2 regions of the Streptosporangium sp. NPDC020072 genome follow, and region 2 is predicted to be linked to the other one. Evidence: riboswitches for the same ligand, from Rfam matches in the RefSeq annotation. Region 2 holds a riboswitch; the other holds the start of a gene.

Region 1 (6,212 bases), on a different contig from region 2:
GCCACGCTGACGGGCTCCCCGGGGGACAGCAGGTCGATCAGCCCGAGGGCGTCCTCGGCGTGCTGTTCCACCCGCTGAGGCGCCGCCGGGTCGTCCAGAGGGCTGTTGGACAGGCCGCGCGGGTCGTAGGTGACGACCGTGCGGTCGGCGGCCAGGTCGTCGACGATCTCCTCGAAGGAGGCGGCGCCGCCGGTGCCGCCGGGGATCAGCAGCAGGAGCGGCCCGCGCCCCCGCACCTCGTAGTACAGCTCGGCGCCGTCCACACGCAGGCGTCCGGTGGTCGTCTCGGTCATGTCCTCTTTCCTTCACCGTGTGGTTCGTGATCGGCGGGCCAGCGCTCCAGGAGGGTGTGCAGGGCGTCGAGGCAGCGTGACCACGACTCCTCGGCCGGGCGCGAGTGCGCGAACCCGCCCGCCGCCTCAAGGCTGATGAAGCCGTGCAGCATGCTGCGCAGCAGCCGTACCGCGTCGGTCAGGTCGGGCTCCCCGAGGGCGTAGGCGCGCAACATGCCGTAGGTCAGCTCGATCGCGCGCCGCGGCCCGCGCGCCGCGGCCAGGAGCTCGGGGTCGATCTCCGTGGGGATCTGCGTCGCCATGTAGCGGCCCGGGTGTTCGCGGGCGTAGTCCCGGTAGGCGGTCGCGTACGCGACCAGCGCGTCCCTGCCCGCCAGCCCCGCGGTGGCCTCCGCGATGCGGACGCTCTTCTCGTCGGCCGCCAGCAGGGCGATCCGGCCGCGCAGGTCCTCAAGGCCGCGAACGTGCGCGTAGAGGCTGGCGTCCTTCACCCCGAGCCGTCGTGCCACCGCCGACATGGTCAGCCGGTCGAACCCGACCTCGTCGGCCAGTTCGGCACCGGCGAGCGTCACCCGATCCGTCGTCAACCCGGCCCGCGCCATACGCGCCCCTCTCTCCTAGAGTCCCTAGACTGTAACTAATCCCATTAGCTTCTGTCTAATGAGATTAGTTTCACCGGGCGCGCGACAGTACGGCACGGCGGTTCACCGAGGTCAGCGGCGTGGCCGCAGGCGGGAGGAGGGCAGGTCGTGACGGCCGGAGACGAACTCCTGGAAGGCGATCTTGACCTTGATGGCCGGGCGGCGCCAGCGCTCCTCACGGCGCTGCGCCCTGGCCAGTTTCCAGGGCCTCGGCCTTCGGGAGCCCGGGGCGAAGAACCAGTGGGCCCAGGGGGAGCCGGGCCGGGCCAGCCGCAGCGCCCCGACGATCAGCAGCAGCGGGACGAACAGACCGACCATGCCCGTCCAGATCTTCCCCTTCAGCAGGGTGACCACGGCGAGCATGAGATTGAGCACGAGGAAGCCGACCGCCAGCCACGTCCCCTGCGGCGTGCCGTCCGGCCGCTCCCAGCCCAGCGGGCGCAGGCCGAGCAGGAGCAGACCGGTGACGGCGATCGCGATGAACACCGCGTCGACCGACGTGCGGCCCTCCTCCTCCCAGTAGACGTCGTGCAGGTGCAGGATCAGCGCGAACTCGTCCAGGATGAGGGCGGCGCCCACCCCGAAGACGGCCGCGGTCAGGGCGTACCACCCCTGGGAGACGCCGGAGACGAGCAGGCCGGAGACCCCGCCGAGCATCGTCAGCACCACGCCGAACACCACATGGTGGATGTGCATGTCGCCGACGCTGACGTTGCCGAACCAGCCGATCTTGGCGCGGATGAGCCGGACGTTGATGCGGGTGAAGACGAAGGCGACGATCAGCGCGACGAAGAAACAGAAGAGCGGTAGCCGTCCTGTTTCCACGATTCGATGTTGGAACAAATCCCCCACTGCACCTTCAGGTTATGCGAGAGCCGTCATGATCACGCCTAACCGGACACTCTGTCCCGACCCGGGGATTTCGCTCGGCCCTCGCCTACGGTTAGGCTGGCCGGGACACCGACGAGCCCGCGCGGGAGAGCGTCCTGACATCCAGGCCAGGACCCCTGAAGGAGCAAGCCCTCCCCGCAAACCTCTCAAGGCAAAGGACCGCGTGGGTAGGTGCCTCTGGAAAGCAGGCCGTACGGCCTCGCCGAAGGTGAAAGTCCGGCAAAAATCGGGCGAAGCTCTCAGGCATCCATGACAGAGGGGGAGGATGCTTCTCATCCGACCCCTGTCTGAGGTGCGAACATGTCCCGACCCACGCCGCTGCGCGGTGTTCACGAGGCCCTCGGCGCGACGCTGACCGACTTCGCGGGCTGGCTGATGCCGCTGCGCTACGGAAGCGAGTCCGCCGAGCACAACGCGGTCCGCCAGGCGGCCGGCCTGTTCGACCTCTCCCACATGGGAGAGATCTTCGTGACGGGCCCGCAGGCAGGCGAGGCCCTCGACTACGCGCTCGTCGGTCACATCTCCGCCCTTGAGCCGGGACGCGCCCGCTACACGATGATCGTCGATCCCCAGGGCGGCGTGCTCGACGACCTGATCGTCTACCGCCTGGCCGACCAGGAGTTCATGGTCGTCGCCAACGCCTCCAACTACCCCCGGGTCGCCGCCGAGCTGACCGAGCGCGCCGGGGCCTTCGAGGCCGCGGTCGAGGACCGCTCCGAGCAGTACGCGCTGGTCGCGGTACAGGGGCCGCGCTCCCGCGAGATCCTGGGCGGGCTCACCGACGCCGACCTCGACGGCCTGAAGTACTACGCGGGCCTTCCCGCGACCGTCGCCGGGCTCTCCGCCCTCGTCGCCCGCACCGGCTACACCGGCGAGGACGGCTTCGAGCTGTTCGTCGCCGCCGACGACGCCGAGCCGCTGTGGGCCGCGCTCACCAAGGCGGGCGAGCCGTACGGCCTGCTGCCCGCCGGGCTTTCGGCGCGTGACACCCTCCGTCTTGAGGCGGGGATGCCGCTGTACGGCAACGAGCTCTCCGCTGATCTCACCCCGTTCGACGCGGGGCTCGGCCGTGTGGTGAGGTTTGACAAACCAGGCGACTTCGTCGGCAGGGCCGCCCTTGAGCCGCTCAAGGACGTCCCCCCGGCCCGCCGCCTGGTGGGACTGATCGCGACCGGCCGCAGGGTGCCCCGCCACGGGTATCCGGTGGTCTCCGGCGACGGCGTCGTCGTCGGAGAGGTGACCAGCGGAGCGCCTTCCCAGACCCTGGGCAGGCCGATCGCCATGGCCTACGTGGACAACGGAACGTCCGCTGGACTGGCCGTGGACATCCGGGGCAGTCACGAGCCGGTCGAGGTCGTTGAGCTGCCTTTCTACAGGAGGAAAAAGTGAGTGACATTCCCGAGGAGCTGCACTACACCAAGGAGCACGAGTGGATCTCGGGCATAGATGACGGCCTGACCCTGACCGTCGGCATCACCGCCTACGCCGCCAACGCCCTCGGTGACGTGGTCTTCGTCCAGTTGCCCGAGGCCGGTTCCTCGCTCACCGCGGGTGAGGCGGTCGGCGAGGTCGAGTCGACCAAGTCGGTGAGCGACATCTTCGCGCCGGTCGGCGGTGAGGTCGTCGAGGTCAACGAGGCCGTCGTCGACGACCCCTCGCTGGTCAACAGTGACCCCTATGGCGACGGCTGGCTGTTCCGCGTCCGGCTTGAGGGTGACCCGGAGGACCTGCTGTCCCCCGAGGAGTACACGGCACTCACTTCGGGCGAATCCTGAAATATCTAATCTTGCGTCGTGATCACGCGCGTCCACCGGCGCGCGTGATCACGACCGCGGGACAGCGCAAAGGCAGGGCAGATCAATGGCGATCAGCGTCTTCGACCTCTTCAAGATCGGTATCGGCCCGTCCAGCTCGCACACCGGCGGCCCGATGGCCGCCGCCCACAGGTTCGCCAGAGGGCTCGACCACGACGGCCTGCTCGACAAGACCACCCGGGTCGAGGTCATCCTCTACGGCTCACTCGGCCTGACCGGCAAGGGCCACGGCAGCGACAAGGCCGTCCTTCTCGGCCTGACCGGCGAAAAACCCGAACTCGTCGACGTCGACACCGTCGACGAACGGCTGGCCGCCATGCGCGCCTCGGGAACGATCCGGTTGTACGGCTCCCGCGAGATCCCGTTCGTGGTCGGTGAGCATCTCGTCTTCGAACGCAAGATCTCCCTGCCACACCACCCGAACGGCATGCGGTTCACCGCCTTCGGGGAGACCGGCGACGTCCTGCGGGAGAAGGTCTACTACTCGGTCGGCGGCGGCTTCGTGGTCGACGAGAACGCCACCGGCGCCGACCGCATCAAACCGGACGACACCGTCCTGCCGTACCCCTTCACCACGGCGGCCGAGCTGCTCGGCCACTGCACGGAGACGGGTCTTTCCGTCTCGGGGCTGATGCTGGAGAACGAGAAGGCCTTCGGCCTGTCCGAGCGGGAGATCCGCGACCGGCTGCTGAACCTGTGGCGCGTCATGAGCGAGTGCGTCGGGCGCGGCATCGCCAAGGAGGGCGTGCTGCCCGGCGGCCTGAAGGTCAGGCGCAGAGCCCACCAGCTCCATCGGAGGCTGCAGAGCGAGGCCGCGGAGAAGGACCCGCTGCACGCGATGGACTGGGTCTCGCTGTTCGCCCTCGCGGTGAACGAGGAGAACGCCGCGGGCGGGCGGGTCGTCACGGCGCCGACGAACGGTGCGGCGGGCATCGTCCCGGCCGTGCTCACCTACTACGACCGGTTCGTCCCGAACTCCGACGACGACGGGGTGGTGCGCTTCCTGCTCACCGCAGGGGCGATCGGCGTGCTGTTCAAGGAGAACGCCTCTATCTCCGGCGCCGAGGTCGGCTGCCAGGGCGAGGTGGGCTCCGCCTGCTCGATGGCGGCGGCCGGGCTGACCGAGGCGCTCGGCGGCACCCCCGAGCAGGTGGAGAACGCCGCCGAGATCGGCATCGAGCACAACCTGGGGCTGACCTGCGACCCGATCGGCGGCCTGGTGCAGATCCCGTGCATCGAGCGCAACGCGGTGGCCTCGATCAAGGCCATCACCGCGGCCAGGATCGCGCTGCGCGGCGACGGCCGCCACTTCGTCTCCCTGGACAAGGCGATCAAGACGATGCGTGACACCGGCCGCGACATGCTCGACAAGTACAAGGAGACGAGCAGGGGCGGCCTGGCGGTGAACGTCATCGAATGCTGACCCGACCTCCCGGCAAACACGCCAAACTCCACGAACTTTGACATCTCACCCGGCCACTCGCCGTAGCGCCCCTATGCTGGGTGCCGCTGTCACCGAGAGTCGGGAGGACGTCGTGCCGACGGAGGTCTCACAGCCGGAGAAGACACGTCCGGGAGGCCGGGCCCGCCACCGCGCGTCCGCCCTCCCCGGCGACCACCGTGACCACAGCGGCTCCCCGGGCTCCCGTGGTTCCCGTGGCTCTCACTGGTTCTTCGCGCTGGCCCTGCTCGCCGGGATCGGGGTGCGCGCGCTGGCCGTGCTCGGTTACCGGCCCACGCTGTGGTTCTGGGCCGACTCCTTCGTCTACCTCGGCGCCGGACTCGACCCCCGGCCGATGGAGTCCCGGCCCTCCGGCTACTCCCTGCTGTTGTGGGCGCTGCGCCCGCTGTCCAGCGTCCAGGCGGTCGTGGTGATCCAGCACCTGCTCGGGCTCGCCACGGCGTTGTGCGTCTACCTCCTGCTGCGCCGCCGGGGAGGGCTGCCGGGGTGGGGGGCGACGCTGATCACGCTCCCCGTGCTGCTCGACGTCCACCAGGTCCAGCTCGAACACCTCGTCATGGCGGACCTGCCGATGGAGTTCCTCGTGGTCGCGGCGGTCACGCTGGTGATGTGGCGGCGGCGCCCGCCTGCGTGGGCGGCGCTGCTCGCCGGGCTCCTGCTCGCGGCGGCGACCGTGACCAGGACGATCGGGCTGCCGCTGGCCCTCGTGGTGCTGGTGTGCATGGTGATCGGACGGTCCGGATGGCGGGCGGTCACGGCCACCGCGCTGGCCTGCGCGATCGGCCTGGGCGGCTACGCGGCCTGGTTCGCCTCCGAGTACGGCAACTACGGTCTGACCAGGGGAAACGCCTTCCTCTGGGCGCGCACCATGACCTTCGCCGACTGCGCCAGGATCAAACCCGCCGGTCCCGAGGCCGCGCTGTGCCCGACCGTCCCCGTCGCCGAGCGCAAGGCCCCGCCCGTCTACATCTGGGACGCCTCCTCGCCCCTGAACAAGGTCAAGGGAACCTGGGCCGAGCGTGACAGGCTCGCGGGCGCCTTCGCGGCCCAGGCCATCAGGGCGCAGCCGCTCGACTTCCTCACCGCGGGCCTCACCGACGTGGCCCATGTC
Region 2 (6,212 bases):
ACCCAGCGCGGCGGCATGGACCGGGGCGCCGCCCGGCGGTAACTTTGTCCTCGACCGAACCCGTCCTCGAGCGTCGGACTTGATCTTTCTCGCTATTCGGTGTATGTTGCGGCATTCGCAGTCTGAGCAAATACTTGAGAAGCGATGAAGCGAGGCGCGCGTACCGAGAACCGTTGCCGCGTCCTCGCGGTAGGAGGCCGAGCCGATCGATGCCGAGCGTCTACTGCACGCAGTGCGGTCATGCCAACCCTGAGGACGCCCGTTTCTGTTCACGATGCGGGTCGCCGCTGACCAGGTTCGACTCCCCGGGAGACAGTACGTCGACGATCTCCCTGTCCGGGATCGAGGCCTACGAGGCGGAGACGGGAGAGACGCTTCTCGCCGAGCGGCAGGCCGTCGAGCAACTGCCTCCGGGCGCCGCGCTGCTCGTCGCCATGCGTGGTCCCAACGCGGGCAGCCGCTTCCTGCTGGACAGTGACCTGACCACGGTCGGACGTCACCCCGAGAGTGACATCTTCCTGGACGACATCACCGTCTCGCGGCGTCACGTCGAGTTCTACCGGCGCGGCGGAGGGGTGTTCACCGTCCGTGACGTCGGCAGCCTCAACGGCACCTACGTCAACCGCGAGCGGATCGAGGAGGTCCCGCTTTACGGCGGCGACGAGGTGCAGATCGGCAAGTTCCGCCTGGTCTTCCTCACCCGTGGCGCCGCTGGAGGATGATGAGCTCCCAGGCGGCTCGTTCGCACATGAGCATCGGGGAGGTGCTCGCCCTGTTGCAGGGCGAGTTCCCCGACGTCAGCATCTCCAAGATCCGTTTCCTGGAGGGCGAGGGGTTGATCGAGCCGGAGCGCAGTCCCTCCGGCTACCGGAAGTTCAGTTACGCCGACGTCGAGCGGCTGCGTTACATCCTCGGCGAGCAGCGCGACCGTTACCTGCCGCTGCGTGTGATCAAGGACCGGCTCGAGGCCGCGGACCGCGAGGACCGGCCGGTCACCCCTCCGCGGGCCCTTCCCGGCGAGGCGCCGCCGGAGGTTCGTCTCACCCGCAAGGAACTGCTCGCCGCCGCCGAGCTCGACGAGGAGACCCTCACCGAGCTTGAGGACTTCGGCCTGCTCGCCGCGGTCGCCCGCCACTACGACGCCGAGGCGCTGGCCGTGGCCCGCAGCGTGGGGGCACTGGCCGCCTTCGGGCTCAGGGCACGCCACCTGCGGGTCGTCAAGGCCGCGGCCGAGCGGGAGGCCACCCTCGTCGAACAGGCCATCGCGCCGTTGCTTCGCCGCCGAGGCCCGGGGGCCATCGACCGGGCCGACGAGACCGCCAAGGAGATTTCTGGTCTTCTGCTGGAATTGCACGCCTCGCTCCTGCGTTCCGCCGTGCGTGGGGGCTTGGGCCGGTGAGAACCTGACCAGGCACTCGTCCCCTCACGAGTGTTACGTTGAACAAACCGGTCATAATCCAGCGAAGACGGAGCAGCCCGTGTTGCAGATGGAGGTCGTGGGCGTTCGGGTTGAGATGCCCTCAAACCAGCCTATTGTCCTGCTGAAGGAGGCACATGGGGAGCGGTACCTGCCGATCTGGATCGGCATGACCGAGGCGACGGCGATCGCGATGGCCCAGGCCGAAGAGCCGCCACCCCGGCCACTCACCCATGACCTCTTCCGCGACGTGCTCGACGCGCTCGGCGTCCGGCTGAGCACCGTGAACATCGTCGCACTCCGTGATGGGATCTTCTTCGCCGATCTCGTGTTCTCCAACGGGGTCGAGGTGAGCGCCCGTCCTTCGGACTCCATAGCCCTGGCGTTGCGTACGGGAGCCCGTATCTTCGCCAGTGAGGACATCGTCAGGGAGGCGGGGGTGATCATTCCCGACGACCAGGAGGACGAGGTGGAGAAGTTCAGGGAGTTCCTTGACACGATCACGCCCGAGGACTTCGGTCGCGCGGGGTAGGTATTTCGGTGCATTTACGCTTCACGACGCGCCGGGGAGGGTCGTTGACTGATCTTGGCCCCAGTCCTACGGTGCAAGTGAAACCCGCGGCTGTGCGCAAACCCCCAGATCAGGCCGCGGGATGAGAGAAAGCCGGAGGTCCGCGTGGCGGTCAGCAGCGGCGAGGGTAGAAACGCCGACCAGGATGACCCGGAACGGCGCGGGGAGGCACGTCAGCGTGCGGGCGAAGAGGGCCTGCTGTTCGACGGGCAGCCGGTGAAACTGCCCGCCGACATCGGATACCGCGGTCCCACCGCCTGTGCCGCGGCCGACATCACCTATCGGCAGCTGGACTACTGGGCGCGCACCGGTCTGGTCGAGCCCACGGTCAGGGCCGCTCACGGTTCGGGTTCCCAGCGCCTGTACGGCTTCCGCGACATCCTGGTGCTCAAGGTCGTCAAACGGCTGCTCGACACGGGTGTGTCCCTCCAGCAGATCCGCATCGCCGTCCAGCACCTGCGCGACCGCGGCGTCAACGACCTGGCCCAGATCACCCTCATGAGTGACGGGGTGAGCGTGTACGAGTGCACCTCACCCGACGAGGTCATCGACCTGCTCCAGGGAGGGCAGGGTGTCTTCGGCATAGCCCTCGGCCGCGTCTGGCAGGAGGTGGAGGGCTCCCTGGCCGACCTGCCCGGAGAGCGCGCGGAGTCCGGCCAGAGCCCTTTAGGCGATCACCACGCGGATGAGCTGGCCCGTCGTCGCCGGGCTCGCCGCACCGGGTAAGGTTGTCTCGCTGCTGACTCTGCGCGGGAGAGACCCCGGCATGATCGGGGCGCCGAAGGAGCAACCTCCCCGGAATCTCTCAGGCACCCGGTACCGCGTGGGCGAGGCGACTCTGGAAAGCAGGCACGCCCGCCAGGCGCGTCTCACCGACGGGGAAAGCCTTCCACGCACCGGAAGGTGAAACTCTCAGGTCGCGATGACAGAGGGGGAGATCCGGCATACGCCCGCGCCCAGCGCCGGTCTCCAACGTCTCGGGAGGCTTCCCATGACCGACCTGTCACCGCTCAGCGAGCTGACCCCCCCGCCGTTCGCCACCCGTCACATCGGGCCCGCGGACGCCGACCAGACCCGCATGCTCGAGGCGGTCGGATTCGCCTCGACCGCCGACTTGGTCGCGGTGGCCGTCCCCGAGGCCATCAGGGCGAAGGACAGGCTCAACCTCCCGCCCGCCGCGAGCGAGACGGAGGCCATCGCCGAGCTGCGCGCCCTCGCCGGGCGCAACACCGTGCTCACCTCGATGATCGGCCTGGGCTACCACGACACGATCACCCCGGCGGTCATCCGCCGCAACCTCCTGGAGAACCCCGGCTGGTACACCGCCTACACGCCCTACCAGCCCGAGATCTCCCAGGGGCGCCTTGAGGCCCTGCTCAACTTCCAGACGGTCGTCTCCGACCTGACCGGTCTCGACGTGGCGGGCGCCTCCCTGCTGGACGAGGCCACCGCCGCCGCCGAGGCGATGACGCTGGCCCGCAGGGCGGTGCGCGGCTCCTCGAACGTGTTCGTCGTCGACGCCGGCTCGCTGCCGCAGACCAAGGCCGTGCTGCGCACCAGGGCCGAGCCGCTCGGCATCGAGCTGGTCGAGAGCGACTTCACCGAGGCCCTTCCCGACTGTTTCGGCGTGCTCGTGCAGTACCCCGGGGCCGATGGCGAGATCAGGGACTTCCGCGCGGTCGCCGAGGCCGCCCACGCGCGCGGCGCCCAGGTGGTGGCCGCCGCCGACCTGCTGGCCCTGACCCTGCTGGCCGCCCCCGGCGAGCTCGGCGCCGACATCGCGATCGGCTCCTCGCAGCGCTTCGGCGTCCCGCTGGGCTTCGGCGGCCCGCACGCCGCCTACATGGCCGTCCGCGACGGCCTGCAGCGGCAGATGCCCGGCCGTCTGGTCGGCGTCTCCCAGGACGCCGACGGCCGCCCCGCCTACCGCCTGGCGCTGCAGACCCGTGAGCAGCACATCCGCAGGGAGAAGGCGACCAGCAACATCTGCACCGCGCAGGTGCTGCTCGCGGTCATCGCGGGCATGTACGCCGTCTACCACGGCCCCGAGGGCCTTCGCAGGATCGCCAGGCGCGTCCACCGGCACGCCGTCGTGCTGGCCGCGGGCCTGCGCCACGGAGGCGTCGAGGTCGTCCACGACGCCTTCTTCGACACCGTGCTCGCCCGGGTGCCCGGCCGCGCCGCCCGGATCGTGGCCGCGGCCCGCGACAACGGCGTCAACCTGCGCCTGGTCGACGCCGACCACGTCGGTGTCACCTGCGACGAGCGGACCGAGCAGCTCCACCTGGAGCAGGTCCTGGCCGCCTTCGAGGTCAGCGGCGCCGTACTGACCGACCTGGACGCCGCGGCGCACGACGCGCTGCCCGAGGGGCTGGCGCGCACCGGCGACTACCTGACCCACCCGGTCTTCCACAGCCACAGGTCGGAGACGGCCATGCTGCGCTACCTGCGCAGGCTCCAGGACAAGGACGTCGCGCTCGACCGGTCGATGATCCCGCTCGGCTCGTGCACCATGAAGCTCAACGCGACCACCGAGATGGAGCCGATCACCTGGCCCGAGTTCGCCGGGCTGCACCCCTACGCCCCCGCGGAGCAGGCCGAGGGCTACACGGAGCTGGTGCGGGAGCTTGAGGGCTGGCTGGCCGAGGTCACCGGCTACGACGCGGTCTCCATCCAGCCGAACGCGGGCTCCCAGGGTGAGTTCGCCGGGCTGCTGGCGATCCGCGCCTACCACCACGCCCGCGGCGAGGCCCATCGCGACGTCTGCCTGATCCCCTCCTCCGCGCACGGCACCAACGCCGCCAGCGCGGTCATGGCCGGTATGCGGGTCGTCGTGGTCGCCTGCGACGACAACGGCAACGTGGACCTCGCCGACCTCGACGCCAAGCTCGGCAAGCACCGCGACCGGCTCGCCGCGATCATGGTGACCTACCCCTCGACGCACGGCGTCTACGAGGAGACCATCACCCAGATCTGCGAGCGGGTGCACGAGGCGGGCGGCCAGGTCTACGTCGACGGCGCCAACCTCAACGCCCTGGTCGGCCTGGCCAAGCCGGGCGAGTTCGGGGCGGACGTCTCCCACCTGAACCTGCACAAGACCTTCTGCATCCCGCACGGCGGCGGCGGCCCCGGCGTCGGCCCCGTCGCGGTCCGCGCCCACCTCGCCGGCTACCTGCCCGGTCACCCGCTGCGCGACGACTCGCCGGTCGGTCCCGTCTCCGCCGCGCCGTACGGCTCGGCGGGCATCCTGCCCATCTCCTGGGCCTATGTCAGGATGATGGGCGCAGACGGGCTCAAGGCGGCCACCGAGCAGGCCATCCTGTCGGCCAACTACCTGGCCCGCAGGCTCGCCCCGCACTACCCCGTCCTCTACACCGGCCGGGGCGGCCTGGTCGCCCACGAGTGCATCGTGGACCTGCGCCAGATCACCAAGGAGACCGGTGTGACCGTGGACGACGTGGCCAAGCGCCTGGTCGACTACGGCTTCCACGCTCCCACCATGTCCTTCCCGGTGGCCGGTACGCTGATGATCGAGCCGACCGAGAGCGAGGACCTGGCCGAGCTCGACCGGTTCTGCGAGGCGATGATCGCGATCAGGGGGGAGATCGAGAAGGTCGCCTCCGGCGCCTACGACAAGACCGACAACCCGCTGCGCAACGCCCCGCACACGGCTGCCTGCCTGCTGGCCGACGACTGGGAGCACGCCTATTCGCGGGCCGAGGCGGCCTACCCGCTGCCGTCGGTGCGCGAGGCCAAGTACTGGTCGCCGGTCCGCCGGATCGACCAGGCGTACGGCGACCGCAATCTGGTGTGCGCCTGCCCTCCGCTTGAGGCCTACGAGGACTGATTCGCACCGTTAAGATCCACCTCGTGGACAGGGCTCCGGGCCACCGGGCCCGGGGCGATTCCTTACCCGGAGGGACCCTGCATGCCAGAGGTGGACACCCGACCGCTGGAGACCGCGCGGCGGCTGGCCGAGGACGGTGACCTGGACGGCGCCGCGGTGATTTTCGCGGAGCTGGCCGCGGACCCTGAGGGGCCCGACCGCGCGCAGGCGGCGGTCGGGCTGGCGGTGGTGCTCGAGGAGCGGGGGGACGCGGCCGACGCCAGGGCGGCGGCCCGTGCCGCGTTGGCCACCGGCCATCCCGAGTTCGCCGGGCAGGCCGCCTGCCTGCTCGCCAGGAGCTTCGAGCGCGACGACCTGCCCGACCAGGCGCGGGCGGC

Evidence for each region. Region 2 has a riboswitch for glycine ahead of gcvP (aminomethyl-transferring glycine dehydrogenase). Riboswitches for the same ligand answer to the same signal wherever they lie in the genome.
Region 1: it holds a riboswitch for glycine, as region 2 does, so the genes downstream of both, gcvT (glycine cleavage system aminomethyltransferase GcvT) here and gcvP (aminomethyl-transferring glycine dehydrogenase) in region 2, are expected to answer to the same signal.

Annotation. Positions count from the first base shown of each region.
Region 1 covers NZ_JBEYAB010000002.1:128,896-135,107, forward strand. Annotated here, with positions in the region: gene ABZ470_RS03885 (alpha/beta hydrolase) at 1-293, opposite strand, end outside; gene ABZ470_RS03890 (TetR/AcrR family transcriptional regulator) at 290-895, opposite strand; gene ABZ470_RS03895 (hypothetical protein) at 1,007-1,759, opposite strand; glycine riboswitch at 1,899-1,997, shown strand; glycine riboswitch at 2,000-2,084, shown strand; gene gcvT (glycine cleavage system aminomethyltransferase GcvT) at 2,126-3,214, shown strand; gene gcvH (glycine cleavage system protein GcvH) at 3,211-3,600, shown strand; gene ABZ470_RS03910 (L-serine ammonia-lyase) at 3,686-5,062, shown strand; gene ABZ470_RS03915 (hypothetical protein) at 5,175-6,212, shown strand, end outside.
Region 2 covers NZ_JBEYAB010000032.1:4,630-10,841, reverse strand. Annotated here, with positions in the region: gene ABZ470_RS41500 (FHA domain-containing protein) at 210-722, shown strand; gene ABZ470_RS41495 (MerR family transcriptional regulator) at 749-1,399, shown strand; gene ABZ470_RS41490 (bifunctional nuclease family protein) at 1,479-1,949, shown strand; gene ABZ470_RS41485 (MerR family transcriptional regulator) at 2,184-2,714, shown strand; glycine riboswitch at 2,729-2,820, shown strand; gene gcvP (aminomethyl-transferring glycine dehydrogenase) at 2,980-5,835, shown strand; gene ABZ470_RS41475 (hypothetical protein) at 5,917-6,212, shown strand, end outside.